Regions from separate parts of the Halopseudomonas pelagia genome, predicted to be linked through region 2. Evidence: predicted binding sites of a transcription regulator. Region 2 holds the regulator's gene; the other holds the start of a gene.
The links. The regulator sigma-54, encoded in region 2, starts transcription at its own class of promoters, with help from an activator protein. The targets are predictions, from matches to a motif close to ANTGGCATNNANNTTGCTNT.
Positions count from the first base shown of each region.

Region 1: glnA (glutamate--ammonia ligase) is a predicted target of sigma-54. The motif match lies at 4,932-4,951, and genes of this name have one in related genera.

Region 1 is NZ_CP033116.1:666,930-674,261, reverse strand. Features, by position in the region: gene EAO82_RS03130 (NAD(P)/FAD-dependent oxidoreductase) at 1-285, shown strand, start outside; gene EAO82_RS03125 (VOC family protein) at 289-714, opposite strand; gene EAO82_RS03120 (DUF924 family protein) at 775-1,311, opposite strand; gene EAO82_RS03115 (glycerophosphodiester phosphodiesterase family protein) at 1,304-2,623, opposite strand; gene typA (translational GTPase TypA) at 2,788-4,599, opposite strand; gene glnA (glutamate--ammonia ligase) at 5,056-6,459, shown strand; gene EAO82_RS03100 (DUF4124 domain-containing protein) at 6,585-7,229, shown strand.
Region 2 is NZ_CP033116.1:1,193,407-1,200,738, reverse strand. Features, by position in the region: gene mlaE (lipid asymmetry maintenance ABC transporter permease subunit MlaE) at 1-51, opposite strand, end outside; gene EAO82_RS05675 (ABC transporter ATP-binding protein) at 51-866, opposite strand; gene EAO82_RS05670 (KpsF/GutQ family sugar-phosphate isomerase) at 1,177-2,148, shown strand; gene EAO82_RS05665 (KdsC family phosphatase) at 2,145-2,678, shown strand; gene lptC (LPS export ABC transporter periplasmic protein LptC) at 2,678-3,265, shown strand; gene lptA (lipopolysaccharide transport periplasmic protein LptA) at 3,252-3,785, shown strand; gene lptB (LPS export ABC transporter ATP-binding protein) at 3,782-4,507, shown strand; gene EAO82_RS05645 (RNA polymerase factor sigma-54) at 4,590-6,089, shown strand; gene hpf (ribosome hibernation-promoting factor, HPF/YfiA family) at 6,183-6,491, shown strand; gene ptsN (PTS IIA-like nitrogen regulatory protein PtsN) at 6,509-6,970, shown strand; gene rapZ (RNase adapter RapZ) at 6,974-7,332, shown strand, end outside.

The DNA.
Region 1 (7,332 bases), 530 kb from region 2:
CCCGCCTACGCCATTGAGGCCATACGTGAAGCGCTGCCGGCCTTTGGCAAACAGATTCGCGGCTTTGACCGCCAGGATGCGGTGCTCACCGGCATCGAAACCCGTACCTCCTCCCCAGTGCGAATCAAGCGCGATAATATCTCGCTGCAGAGTCTCAATACCCGTGGCTTGTATCCTGCGGGCGAAGGTGCAGGCTACGCTGGCGGGATTCTTTCCGCGGGCGTAGACGGGATCAAGATCGCCGAAGCCGTGGCCACGGCAATGCTGGCGGACAGGCAGGCCTGATACTCAAGCGTCCTGTTCGCTGGTGAATCCACGGCACACGGCGGCCAGCTTATTACCGTCCGGGTCCCGCACATAAGCCGCGAAAAAGTCCGCGTTGTACTGTGGCCGCAACCCCGGCTCACCTTCACTGGTGCCGCCTGCTGCCAGTGCTGCGGCGTGGAACGCACGCACGGCCTCCCAACTATCGGCCTTGAGTGCGACCATGTTGCCGTTGCCGAAGGTGGCAGGCTGGCCATTGAACGGCTTGCCTAGCCACAACGCCAATTCCCGACGTCCGTCTTCCTCGTAGGTGCCCCAACCAGCAATATCTTCCCAGCCATCCTCATCCTGCGGGTCACAGCGCTGCAGCCCGAGTGGTGCCAGCGTTGCATCATAGAAACGCACCGCACGCTCCAGATCGTTGGTACCCAGGCTGATATAGGTAAACATTGTGGACTCCCAGCATCGGAACGCCTGTCGCTCAGCATAGCTCGCGGAAATAGACGCCGCTCAAAAACTCGAACCCGGCTGTTTGAGAAAGGCCAATTCCGCCAGGCTTGAAGGCCTGCCCAAGACCGCGTTGCGATGCGGATAACGCCCAAAACGCTCAAGTATCTCCCTGTGCTTCCACTCAAATTTCAGATTGTCTTCCAGCCCCTCGGCAGAAAAAAGCTGGACTGCCATCTCGTGGATCGGCAGCGACTCACTGTGCATGAACGGCATGTACACGAACCGCCGCCGCTCGACCGGCAACTCCTGATCAGCGCCCTGCCGCACCGCTTCCTGCGCCAGCACCAGTGCCATGCCATCGCTGGCGAAGGCACGTGGCGTGTCGCGCCAGATATTCCGGGAGAACTGATCCAGCACCAGGATCTCAGCGAGGCGCCCCTCGGGCGTTGCCCGCCAGCTTTCCAGCTCCCCGCGTTCGCCCTGCCGATGCACGGCAGCAAAACGCTCGGCGATCTGCCGATCAAACCCCAGATTCACCTTCCACCACTGAGCCGGTTTGATCTCTTCAAACCAGAATCGATTAATCTCATCAATCATCAGTCTGCAACCTTAAGTCGGGTTGGTTCATATTCATGCAGTGTGCATAGAAGCTTGTAGTGGCTGGCCAGTCGGCGAAGATCGCCTTCACCCCCACCTGTTGCGCCAGCACATCAATCACGGTCAGCACATCACTGTCCCGGCTGATCGCCTCCTGGACGCTTTGGTAGTACCAGCCACCGCCCTGCGCTAGAGGACCGCTGCGCTCAACCGACCAGGCAATCAGATCGAGCCCGGCACGTCTGGCATTTCGCGCGTACTCAGAGGGGACGATACGCTGCTGATCATCCAGACTGAGCAGTTTCCACAAGGCCGGGGCCAGTATCGCAACGCCCTGGGCTTTCAGGTCCGTCATGTAATCCAGCGAGGCGCTCTCATCGGTGAGCGCGCGATCATCAAGATAGACGGCCTGACGACCGAACGCCGGAAACTGATCAATCCAGAACAGCACATCCCTCAATCGAAACGACTGCGGCATCACATCGGCGGGTTCCACACCGGCATCGATATAATCCTGAATCATTTGCCGGGCATAGTCCTCCTGGGTGTACTCGCCCTCGAACGGCATACTCACCACCGGCGTCTTCAGTTCCGGGACGAACTTGACCCCAAGCTGTTTGAACAGGGCAATGCTTTCGCGATGGCTCAGCACAGTGCCGCGCGCGGCGTACAGGTCGGTGCGCCAATCGGCGGTGCCGCCGAGGTAGGCCTGCGGCGTGGTGGCCGTTGGATCAAAGGCATCCATTTTGCCTTGCAGCGTTTTGAACTCGGCCAGCGTGATGTCGCTGGTGCGGCATTCGGCCTGGGCTGGACGCCCGCTGTCTGGATCGGCTGGAACAAAGGGCTGGGTGCACTTGGCATTCAGCGCTGGCACGGCGACGATGTTGGTCGTGGTGTGCAGGTCATCCTGGGCATGCCGGCAAACCAATTGGCGATCCCGGGTAAAGGCCACATCACACTCAATAACCCCTGCACCCATGCGCGCCGCGGCAACATAGGACTCCAGAGTATGCTCTGGAAACTGCAATGGCGCGCCGCGGTGCCCAATGGAGAACGTCGAAGGCTGGATATTTGAGGTGTCGCAGGCTTGCAGCGACCGCTTCAGTGGGCCCTCCTCCAGGCCATCTGCCAGCCAGAGCGGGCGTGGTCCCAGCTCAATCCGCGGGGCGCTCCGCAGCTCAGCCCAGGCCGCAACCTGCTGATCTGCATGCGCGTGAGGGTCTTGCTCAATTGCCTGCGCAAGGCTCGGCGTCGCTGCTGCCACTACACTACCGCTCAGCAACAGCGCCATCGCCAGGGTCTGAAATTTCATCCTGTCTCTTCTCGCTAAAGGGTGAAGAACGGGTAAGCACTATAGCGTTCCTATCGGCTTTGGTGCCGTGTGCCATAGCTCGATGCATTGAGCCCAGTCTACCTCCCACGCAATAAAAAACCCGCCAGAGTCACCCCTGGCGGGTTTGGTCAGCTAACTGAAGCTTAGCTCTTGCCAGCGCGCTTGCGCTCGTTTTCGGCGAGCAACTTCTTGCGCAGACGGATCGACTTGGGCGTGATTTCGGCCAGTTCGTCGTCTTCGATAAACTCCAGCGCCTGCTCCAGGGTGAAGCGTATTGGCGGTACCAGTGCGATGGTTTCATCTTTACCGGAGGCACGCATGTTATCCAGCTTCTTACCCTTGGTAGGGTTAACGCCCATGTCGTTGTCACGGCTGTTGATACCCACCAACATGCCCTCGTACACTTCATCGCCATGGCCCAGGAACAGCTTGCCACGAGCCTGCAGGGTTTCCAGCGAATAGGTCAGCGCCTTGCCGGTAGCAACAGAGACCAGTACGCCATTCTGACGACCGCTCATTTCGCCTGACTTCAACGGGCCATAGTGGCTGAAGATGCTGGTCATGATACCGGCACCGGACGTCATGGTCAGGAACTGGTTACGGAAGCCGATCAGACCGCGAGCCGGAATGGTGTACTCCAGGCGTACGCGACCCTTGCCATCCGGAACCATGTTGGTCAGATCACCCTTGCGCAGGCCCATCTGTTCCATCATTGCGCCCTGGTGCTGCTCTTCCAGGTCGATAGTGACGTTCTCGAAAGGCTCCTGCTTCTCGCCGTCGATCACACGGATGATGACTTCAGGACGGCCTACGGCCATTTCAAAACCTTCACGACGCATGGTTTCGATCAGTACCGACAGGTGCAGCTCACCACGACCGGATACCTTGAACTTGTCAGCGCTGTCGCCTTCTTCCACACGCAGAGCCACGTTGTACAGCAGCTCCTTGTCCAGACGCTCCTTGATGTTACGGCTGGTGACGAACTTGCCTTCCCGGCCGCAGAACGGCGAATCATTAACCTGGAAGGTCATGCTTACGGTGGGCTCGTCAACCGACAGCGGCGTCATCGCTTCAACATTCTGCGGATCACACAGCGTGTCGGAGATGAACAGCTCGTCAAACCCGCTGATGCAGACGATGTCGCCAGCGGCAGCTTCGTCCACGTCAATGCGGTGCAGACCGTGGTGACCCATCAGTTTGAGGATACGGCCGTTACGACGCTTGCCATCGACATCGATAGCAACCACCGGCGTATTCGGCTTGACGCGGCCACGGGCGATACGGCCCACGCCGATCACACCCAGGAAGCTGTTGTAGTCCAGAGCGGAGATCTGCATCTGGAACGGGCCTTCGCGGTCAACCTGAGGTGCCGGGACGTTATCGACAATAGCCTGGAACAGCGGGGTCAGATCGTCAGCCAGATTGTCATGCTCGAGGCCGGCAACGCCATTGATGGCCGAAGCGAAAACGATCGGGAAATCGAGTTGCTCTTCAGTGGCGCCCAGGTTGTCGAACAGGTCGAACATCTGATCCACAACCCAATCTGGACGCGCGCCTGGGCGGTCAACCTTGTTGACCACAACGATCGGACGCAAACCAGCCTGGAAGGCCTTCTGAGTCACGAAGCGAGTCTGCGGCATGGGGCCGTCCTGCGCATCTACCAGCAGCAGTACGGAATCAACCATCGACATCACGCGCTCTACTTCGCCGCCGAAATCGGCGTGACCGGGGGTGTCCACGATGTTGATGTGGTGATCGTTCCAGTTGATAGCGGTGTTCTTGGCAAGAATGGTAATGCCGCGCTCTTTTTCCTGATCGTTGGAGTCCATCAGGCGTTCGGTGTCGAGCTCATTCCGCTCGAGGGTGCCAGATTGGCGCAGAAGCTTATCAACCAGAGTCGTTTTACCGTGGTCAACGTGGGCAATAATGGCAATGTTGCGGAGTTTCTCGATCACTATGGACATCCTGGATTGCCCGACCGCGGTCGAGCTAACTGAAAAAAGAGGTGGGCATTATACAGACCCAGAGGTGACAGTGTATGTTTTTTGTACGCATCAGCCGATAATCCGCTATTTGCGAGGGTAATTTGCCGAAAACAAACGCCTGAGTGATGTAAGGTACAGCATATAAGCGCATTATATGTCGGCCAGGAAATACGCTGGCCAGAGAGCACCAAAATAAGGCGCCTGATTATATAAAGGCACCATTTTGGTGCGCTTAAAGATTGCACCGATTCAGCTCACTCGCTGTAATCCCGTTACAGCGCGGTTTACAGCGAATGCTCCGAAATGGCACATCTTTTGCTCACTTGTAATGCAAGCGGTAATGCAAGCGGTTGTGCGGGTATATACCGCTCGAATTTAGAAGCGCCGGGCCAGATGCCCGGCAAATGATTCCTTCTGGAGGAAACCATGTCGAAAGCGATTCAATTGATCAAAGAATTTGACGTGAAGTGGGTTGACCTGCGCTTCACCGATACCAAAGGCAAGCAGCAGCACGTCACCATGCCGGCTCGTGATGTCAAAGATGACTTCTTTGAAGAAGGCAAAATGTTTGACGGCTCCTCGATTGCCGGCTGGAAAGGCATTGAAGCTTCCGACATGATCCTGATGCCCGATGACAGCACTGCTGTAATCGACCCCTTCACCGAAGAACCTACGCTGATTCTGGTGTGCGACATCATTGAGCCTTCCACCATGCAGGGCTACGAGCGCGACCCGCGCGGTATCGCCAAGCGTGCCGAAGAGTATCTGAAGTCCACTGGCATTGGTGACACCGTGTTCGTCGGTCCCGAGCCCGAGTTCTTCGTATTTGATGAAGTGAAGTTCAAGTCCGACATTTCCGGTTCCATGTTCAAGATCTTCTCCGAACAGGCCTCCTGGAATACTGATGGCGACATCGAAACCGGCAACAAGGGTCACCGTCCAGGCGTCAAGGGTGGTTACTTCCCCGTGCCGCCAGTCGATCACGATCACGAAATCCGTACTGCCATGTGTAATGCCATGGAAGAAATGGGCCTGACCATCGAAGTGCATCACCACGAAGTGGCGACTGCTGGTCAGAACGAAATTGGCGTACTGTTCAACACCCTGGTTGCCAAGGCGGACGAAGTGCAGACGCTGAAGTACTGCGTACACAACGTTGCTGATGCATTCGGCAAAACAGCTACCTTCATGCCCAAGCCTCTGTATGGCGATAACGGCTCCGGCATGCACGTGCACATGTCCATCTCCAAAGATGGCAAGAACACCTTTGCTGGCGAAGGCTATTCCGGCCTGTCCGATACCGCCCTGTTCTTCATCGGCGGCATCATCAAGCACGGCAAATCACTGAACGCGTTTACCAACCCGTCTACCAACAGCTACAAGCGTCTGGTACCCGGCTTCGAAGCGCCGGTCATGCTCGCCTACTCGGCGCGTAACCGTTCCGCTTCTATCCGTATTCCTTACGTTTCCAGCCCGAAAGCCCGTCGTATCGAGGCTCGTTTCCCCGATCCGGCTGCCAACCCCTACCTGTGCTTCGCCGCACTGTTGATGGCTGGCCTGGACGGCGTCCAGAACAAGATTCACCCTGGCGATGCTGCAGACAAGAACCTGTACGATCTGCCGCCCGAAGAGGCCAGCCAGATTCCTCAGGTTTGCGGCAGCTTGAAAGAAGCGTTGGAGTCCCTGGACGCCGACCGCGAGTACCTGACCAAAGGTGGCGTGTTCACCGACGAGCTGATCGATGCCTACATCGAACTGAAAGCCGCCGAAGAACTCAAGGTTCGCACCTTCGTTCACCCGCTGGAATATGACCTGTATTACAGCGTCTGATACAGACGGTGTAATACCAGAAAGGGCGCCCATTCGGGCGCCCTTTTTTTTACTCGTGCGTCAGACCTTGCCAGATATCCAATTGAGTGCAAGTCTTAACGCAGACTATAAAGGAGTTACACGTCATGCCGCGTAGTTACCTGTCCCTGGCGTTAGGCGCGCTGCTCACCCTGGCGAGCGTTTCGGCCCTGGCCCAGATCTATACCTGGAAAGATGCCGATGGCAACACTATCTATAGTGACCGGCCGCACCCCAATGCCAAGACCATCGAATTGCAGCCCACCAATACCGTGCAACCGCCTTCCAACCCGCAAGCGTCGCAAGGCAACAACGCCTCCGGTAATGGCAATGACGATGAGCAGAGCTCGGGCCGCAGCTATCGCGATCTGCAGATCGCCAGCCCGGCGAATGATGAGGCCATTCGCAGTAACGAGGGCACGCTGAGCGTGACTGTGAATACCGATCCACCGCTGTCCAGCGGGCATCTCATGCGCGTAGTGATGGATGGCGAACTGCGCGAAGAAGCCGTTGCGGGAAATGGCCAGGCCACGCAGACTTTGAATCTGAACAACATAGATCGGGGCAGCCATACCCTGGCTGCAGTGGTGTATGACGCACGGGGCAATGTAGTACAGAGCACCGCGGCCATTACCGTGCATATCCAACGCACTTCAGTGAATCAACCCGGTCGCACCGGCAGCAACCAGGCACCACGCCCGGGCAACCCCAACCCGGGCGGCGGCAACAGCGGCGGCTCGGGCAGCAACTGACCTTCGCCAGGGCAGCCCTCCGCACAGCCGCGTATCACCGCGCACCATTTTTGTGCATACTCGGAAAGCGAGCAGCTTTTTCCGTGCACTGCCTTTATGCCTC
Region 2 (7,332 bases):
ATTCAGCCCCGAGGCCCCCATCAGCGCCACTCTGTCAGTCAGGGTTCGCATTATTGGCTCTTCCCTTTGAGCAGATCGTCCATAAAGGACGGCGCAGGATAATGGAAAGGCACAGGGCCGTCAGGCTCGCCGAGCATGAACTGGCGAATACGCGGATTGTCCGAATGCATCAGATCGTCCGGCTTGCCGTGCCCGAGCACCTGGCCGTCACCTACTACATATAGATAGTCGGCAATGCTTGCCGTCTCGGCCAGGTCATGCGACACCACGATGCTGGTCAAACCCAGCGCGTCGTTGAGCAAGCGAATCAGCCGCACCAGCACACCCATGGAAATAGGATCCTGGCCAACGAAAGGCTCGTCATACATCATCAGTTCGGGATCCAGTGCAATGGCTCGAGCCAGGGCAACACGGCGCTTCATACCACCGGACAGCTCGTCCGGCATCAGCGCATGGGCACCGCGCAGGCCCACGGCCTGCAACTTGAGCAGCACGATATCGCGGATCAGCTCTTCGCTAAGATCAGTGTGCACGCGCAGCGGAAAGGCGACGTTTTCGAACACCGACAGATCAGTAAAGAGCGCGCCGCTCTGGAACAGCATGCCCATATGCTGACGAGCCTCGAACAAGGCCTCGCGCTTGAGCTGCGGAATATTCTGGCCATTGACCAGCACTTCGCCGCTTTCCGGGCGCAGTTGCGCACCGATCAGGCGCAGCAGCGTGGTCTTGCCGCAACCGCTGGGACCCATGATCCCGGTCACCTTACCGCGGGGTATGCGAATATCCACCCCATCAAAAATAAGGCGGTCGTCGCGCCTGAAAGTTACCTTTTTCAGGTCAACGATATAGTCTGAAGAGTCGGTCATAAATGAATCAGGCTTCTCGGAGCTGCCATACTGCGGCGGGCAATTTGAACGCGCTAATATATCAGTTTGCGTTAGGCAGCCCAAGTAACCGTCGAACAATTGGTTGCTTAGGCAATATCTGCTAATCAATTGGGCGCGCGGATCAAGCGCCCACTGCTGGAATGGGCTAGTGACAACCCCCTGGCAATAACCCAAGGGAACGTCAGGGCGCTGAGGCCCTCCAAGTTGACATAGCGCTGCCACCCTCACTGGTGAGTTGGGCGGCACAAGGCGCTATACTAGCCAGTCAGACCATCACTCAAGATACTTCATGCCTGATTTCAACTACATAGCTTCTGCCCGCCGCACCATCGAGATGGAGCGCGATGCCGTCAACAGTCTGCTGGAGCGGCTGGACCACCATTTTGATGCCGCTTGTACGGCGCTGATGGCCTGTACCGGGCGGGTGGTGGTCACCGGCATGGGCAAATCCGGACATGTAGGCAAGAAGATCGCCGCCACCCTGGCCAGCACCGGCACCCCGGCATTTTTTGTTCATCCTGGCGAGGCCAGCCATGGCGACATGGGTATGATTACCCGTCAGGATGTGGTTATCGCTCTGTCCAACTCCGGCAACACTGCTGAAGTGGTCACCTTGCTGCCACTGCTCAAGCGCCTGGGGGTGCCGCTGATCAGCATTACCGGCAACCCGGATTCGATCATGGCCCGTTCGGCGCTCGCTAACCTGCACACCGGCGTAGAGCAGGAAGCCTGCCCGCTCAATCTGGCCCCCACCTCCAGCACCACTACCGCGCTGGTAATGGGCGACGCCCTGGCCATTGCGCTGCTGGAAGCGCGGGGCTTCAGTGCCGAAGATTTCGCCTTTTCCCATCCAGGCGGCACGCTTGGAAGGCGGCTGTTGCTGTTGGTAGATGACATCATGCATGGCGAGGCAACCATGCCGCTGGTAAGCCCGTCGACCTCATTACGCGACGCCCTGCTGGAAATGACTCGCAAGGGGCTGGGGCTGACCGGCATTGCCGATGAAGAAGGACGCCTGGTCGGCATCTTTACCGATGGCGATTTGCGTCGCACGCTGGATCAAAGCATTGATATACGCACTGCCGGCATTGCCGAGGTAATGACCCGTAACTGCAAGACCGTGCAACAGGGCATACTCGCCGCAGAAGCGTTGAAGGTCATGGAAGACGGCAAGATCAGCGGCCTTTTCGTCGTCGACGAGCAGCATCGCCCGGTCGGCGCCCTCAATATGCATGACCTTTTACGCGCAGGAGTTGTATGAGCGGACCAGACCAGCAATTGCTTGAGCGCGCCAGAGCCATCCGTCTGGCCATTTTTGATGTGGACGGTGTACTCACTGACGGGCGCTTGTACTTCATGCCCGATGGCACCGAGTTCAAATCCTTCAACACCCTGGACGGACACGGCATCAAGATGTTGATGGCATCGGGGGTGGAAGTTGCCATTATCAGCGGCCGTTCGTCGCCGCTGGTGGAAAAGCGCGCCGCCAACCTGGGCATTCGTCACCTGATTCAAGGCCGCGAAGACAAGCTCAATGCTCTGGCCGAGCTGCGCAACGTGCTGGACTTTGAGCTGGAGCAGATTGCCTTTCTGGGCGACGACCTGCCAGATCTGCCGGTGATGCGTCGCGTTGGCCTGGGTATAGCCGTCGCCAGCGCTGATTCTTTCGTCCGTGAGCATGCGCACGGCATTACCGAAGCATCAGGCGGAGCTGGTGCAGCGCGCGAGTTCTGCGAACTGATCATGTACGCGCAGGGTTCGCTTGATAACGCCCGGGCAGCCTACCTCTGATGCCGACTATTCCGAAAATTCCGCGCTATCTGCTGACTGCCGGCTTTATTGGCCTGGCGGTGGTGCTAGGCCTGTCGATCGGTTATTTCAATATCCGGCCGGCCAGCTTCAATGACAGCCTGACCATCAGCGATCCCAATCAGCCGGACTTCTTCATGGAAAACAATCGCATACTCATGCTCAACGAGCAGGGTACGCCGGCCTATGAACTGACCAGCGTCCGCGCCACCCATCAAGCCGACGACGACAGCACCAAGCTGGAGAGTCCGCGGTTGATTTTTTACCGGGCGGAGGACGGTGAGCCCTGGCTGTTGGAAGCAGAGCACGGCGTCGTTACGCAGGCAGGCGATCAGGTTGAACTGACCGATAATGTCTTGCTGCAGAGCCAGAATCCCGCCCAAACCGACCGACGCATGACGACACAGGCGCTGACGCTGTTTCCCGCGCGAAATTATGCCGAAACCGCACAAAGCGTTAGAATCGAAAACGCCGGCAACGTGACCAACGCTGTCGGCATGCAGGTTTATCTTAACGACGGCCGCCTAGAGCTGCTGTCCACCGTAAGGGGTCAACATGAGGTGCGTTAAATCCCTGGGCCTCGCGGCCCTGGTACTGGGGCTGGGAATGTCCGCGGCAGTGTTTGCCGCCGACCGTGACCAACCCATCCGCATTCAGGCCAACAGCGCGACGCTGGATGACCGCAGCAACACCGCCATTTACACCGGTAATGTCATCATCACCCAAGGCAGCATGCGCCTGACCGGCAACCGGGTGACGCTGAACACCGACGCCGAGGGCGCGGTGAGCAAGATTGTCAGCCAGGGCACACCTGCGACTTACAAGCAGACGCCCGAAGGCGGCTCGCCAGTGGATTCCCGCGGCCAGACTATTGAATATCTGGCCGATGCCGACCGCGTAGTGCTGATCGACGAGGCCTTTCTGGAGCAGGACGGCAATACCTTTCAGGGTGAATACATCAGCTATGACATCACCCGCGAGGTGGTGGACGCCGGCCGCGCCAACAGCGACGGCGGCACTGGTGGCGAGCAGGACCGGATCGAAATCCTCATCCAGCCACGCAAACGCACTGAACCGGCCAACCCATGACCACACTGGAAGCGCGTCACCTGGCCAAAGCCTATAAATCCCGCAAAGTCGTACGGGATGTATCGGTCTCCATCAACAGCGGCGAAGTGGTCGGTCTGCTCGGGCCCAACGGGGCAGGCAAAACCACGTGCTTCTACATGATTGTCGGCTTGGTCAAAGCTGACGAAGGCAATATTCTGGTCAACGGCGTGGATGTGACCAAGCTGCCCATGCACGGTCGGGCACGCCAGGGTATCGGCTACCTGCCTCAGGAAGCCTCCATTTTTCGCAAGCTCAGCGTCGCCGATAACATCATGGCGATCCTGGAAACCCGCAAAGACCTGAACAAGCAAGGCCGCGCGGACGCGCTGGAGTCGCTATTGCGTGAATTCCACATCCATCACCTGGCCAACAGTCTGGGTATGAGCCTGTCCGGTGGCGAACGCCGCCGCGCGGAGATCGCTCGCGCTCTGGCCACCGAACCCAAGTTCATTCTGCTGGATGAACCTTTCGCCGGCGTTGATCCGATATCGGTCAACGATATCAAACAGATTATCCAGCACCTGAAAAGCAAGGGCATCGGTGTACTCATCACCGATCATAATGTGCGAGAAACACTGGATATCTGCGACAAAGCCTATATCGTCAACGACGGGCATATCATTGCCGAAGGCGACGCTGAAACCGTCCTGGCCAACCAGACGGTGAAAGACGTGTATCTGGGGCACGCCTTCCGCCTGTAGATATTCAACCGACCATGCATGCTAAAATTCTGTCGATTAACGCTATCGATTTAACATTGCGCACAAGGTAATACGCTCAAACATGAAACCATCGCTCGCCCTCAAGATGGGGCAGCAGCTGACGATGACGCCGCAGCTGCAGCAAGCCATCCGACTGTTGCAGCTATCCAGTCTGGACCTCCAGCAAGAGGTCCAGGAGGCGTTGGAAGCCAATCCCATGCTGGAGATGGCTGATGAAGGCGATGATGATTTCTCTCCGAGCCAGGAAAATGGCTTGGACAAGGATGACGCGCCGGCGGTCACCATCCCGGAACCGGTGGCGATGGACGCGATTGAGCAACACAGTCAGGCCGAAGAAGAAGGCAACTGGAACGAGCAGATCCCCAGTGAGCTGCCGGTGGACACGCAATGGGATGACGTATACCAGACCTCAGCCAGCTCGCTACCCAGCCAGGATGACGACGAGTGGGACTTTACCGCCCGCACCGGCTCTGGCGAGACATTGCAAAGCCATCTGGAATGGCAGCTCAACCTGATTCCGCTGTCGGAAACCGATCAGTTGATAGCGCTGTCGTTGATCGATGCGATCAACGCCGACGGCTATCTGGAAGAGTCCCTGGAGGAGATTCTTGCCTCGCTCGATCCCGAGCTGGAAGTCGAGCTGGATGAAGTAGAGATGGTTCTGCACCGCATTCAGCAGTTCGAACCTCTGGGTGTCGGCGCGCGCAACCTCAGTGAATGCCTCTATCTGCAACTGCGCCAGCTTCCCAAGGACACCCCCCTGCTCGAACAGGCGCAGAAGATCGTCAAGGATCACCTGGAACTGCTCGGCAGCCGCGATTTTACTCAACTGATGCGCCGGACCCGGCTGAAGGAAGAGCAACTGAGCCGCGCGATCAGCCTGATACAGACGCTCAATCCGCGCCCTGGCTCGGAAATCGCCTCGGGCGAGCCCGAATATGTGATTCCCGATGTGATCGTGCACCGTGACAACAAGCGCTGGATTGTCGAGCTGAACCAGGAGTCAGTACCCAAGGTGCGGGTGAACAATCATTACGCCTCCATGGTCCGCCGCGCGGATGCCAGCCAGGACAACACTTACCTGCGTAATCATTTGCAGGAAGCACGCTGGTTCATCAAGAGCTTGCAAAGCCGCAACGAAACACTGATGAAAGTCGCCACGCAGATCGTCGAGCATCAGCGCGGCTTCCTGGAGCATGGCGAAGAAGCGATGAAACCCCTGGTGCTGCACGATATCGCCGAGGCGGTGGGCATGCACGAGTCGACCATTTCGCGCGTAACGACGCAGAAATACATGCATACCCCACGCGGCATCTTCGAGCTAAAATACTTTTTCTCCAGCCATGTCGGCACCGCAGAAGGCGGTGAATTCTCCTCCACCGCCATCCGCGCGCTGATCAAAAAGCTGGTGGCAGCAGAAAACCCGAAGAAACCATTGAGCGATAGCAAGATCGCTGGTTTACTGGAAGAACAGGGCATCGATGTGGCCCGCAGAACCATCGCCAAATACCGCGAGTCGCTCAACATCGCCCCTTCGAGCGAACGCAAACGGCTGGTCTAGCCAGCATGCAATAACGATTTTAGTGATAGCAGGTGGCACCATAGGGAGCCAAGCACGGTTCCCTGTTACTCCAAGCCAATCAGGAGAAGTCGTATGCAACTGAACCTTAGCGGTCATCAACTGGACATCACCGATGCATTGCGCGATTACGTCAACGAGAAAATGTCACGTCTCGAGCGACACTTCGACAAGATAACCAACGTACAAGTCACCCTGGAAGTTGAAAAGCTGCGCCAGAAGGCCGAAGCTACACTCCACGTGGCCGGGGGCGAAGTAGTCGCCAATGCCGAGCATACGGATATGTATGCAGCCATAGATTTACTGACGGACAAGCTTGATCGTCAACTGATCAAGTACAAGGAAAAGAACCTGAATCGCCAGCAAGGCGTCAACGACCGTTAAGGCAGACTCTCCGCATCATTATGCAAATTGATCACATACTCACCCCCGAGCGCACCTTTGCCGGTGTGCAGGGGGTTTCAAAAAAGCGCGTTCTGGAGCTGATTGGCAAACTGGTCGCCCAGCATAGCCATCTTGATCCCGACAGCATTTATGAAAGCCTCATCGCCCGTGAAAAACTGGGCTCCACCGGCTTCGGCAATGGTATCGCCATTCCGCACTGCCGCCTGGAGGGCTGTCACAAGGCTGTTGGCGCGTTATTGCAACTCGAATCCAAAATCGACTATGACGCCCTTGATGGCGAGCCCGTCGACCTGATTTTTGTGTTGCTGGTGCCGCTTGAGGCTACCGAGCAGCATTTGCAGATTCTCAAGATGCTTGCCGGCAAGCTGGATCAGTCTAGCTTGCGCGAAGCCCTGCGCAACGCACCGGACGCCGAGAGTCTGTACCGCATCATGACCAGCGAAGACGACGGGAGCTGACCCATGCGTCTGGTTGTCGTCAGCGGACGCTCTGGATCCGGCAAGAGTACAGCTCTGCATCTGCTGGAAGACAACGGCTATTACTGCATAGACAACCTGCCTGCTGGCTTGCTGCCGGAGCTGGCCAAGCAGGTTAATAATACCGGTTTGAATCTGCCCAAAGTCGCCATCAGTATCGACGCACGGAATCTGCCCAGTGATCTGGAGCGTTTTCCCGAGCTGCTGCAGCAGGTGCGTGAAGCCGGCGTTCAATGCGACATTCTGTTTCTAGCCGCTACTGATGAAGTACTGATCAAGCGTTTCTCGGAAACCCGACGCAAACACCCGCTGACCAATGGTACGCATTCGCTGGGAGAGGCACT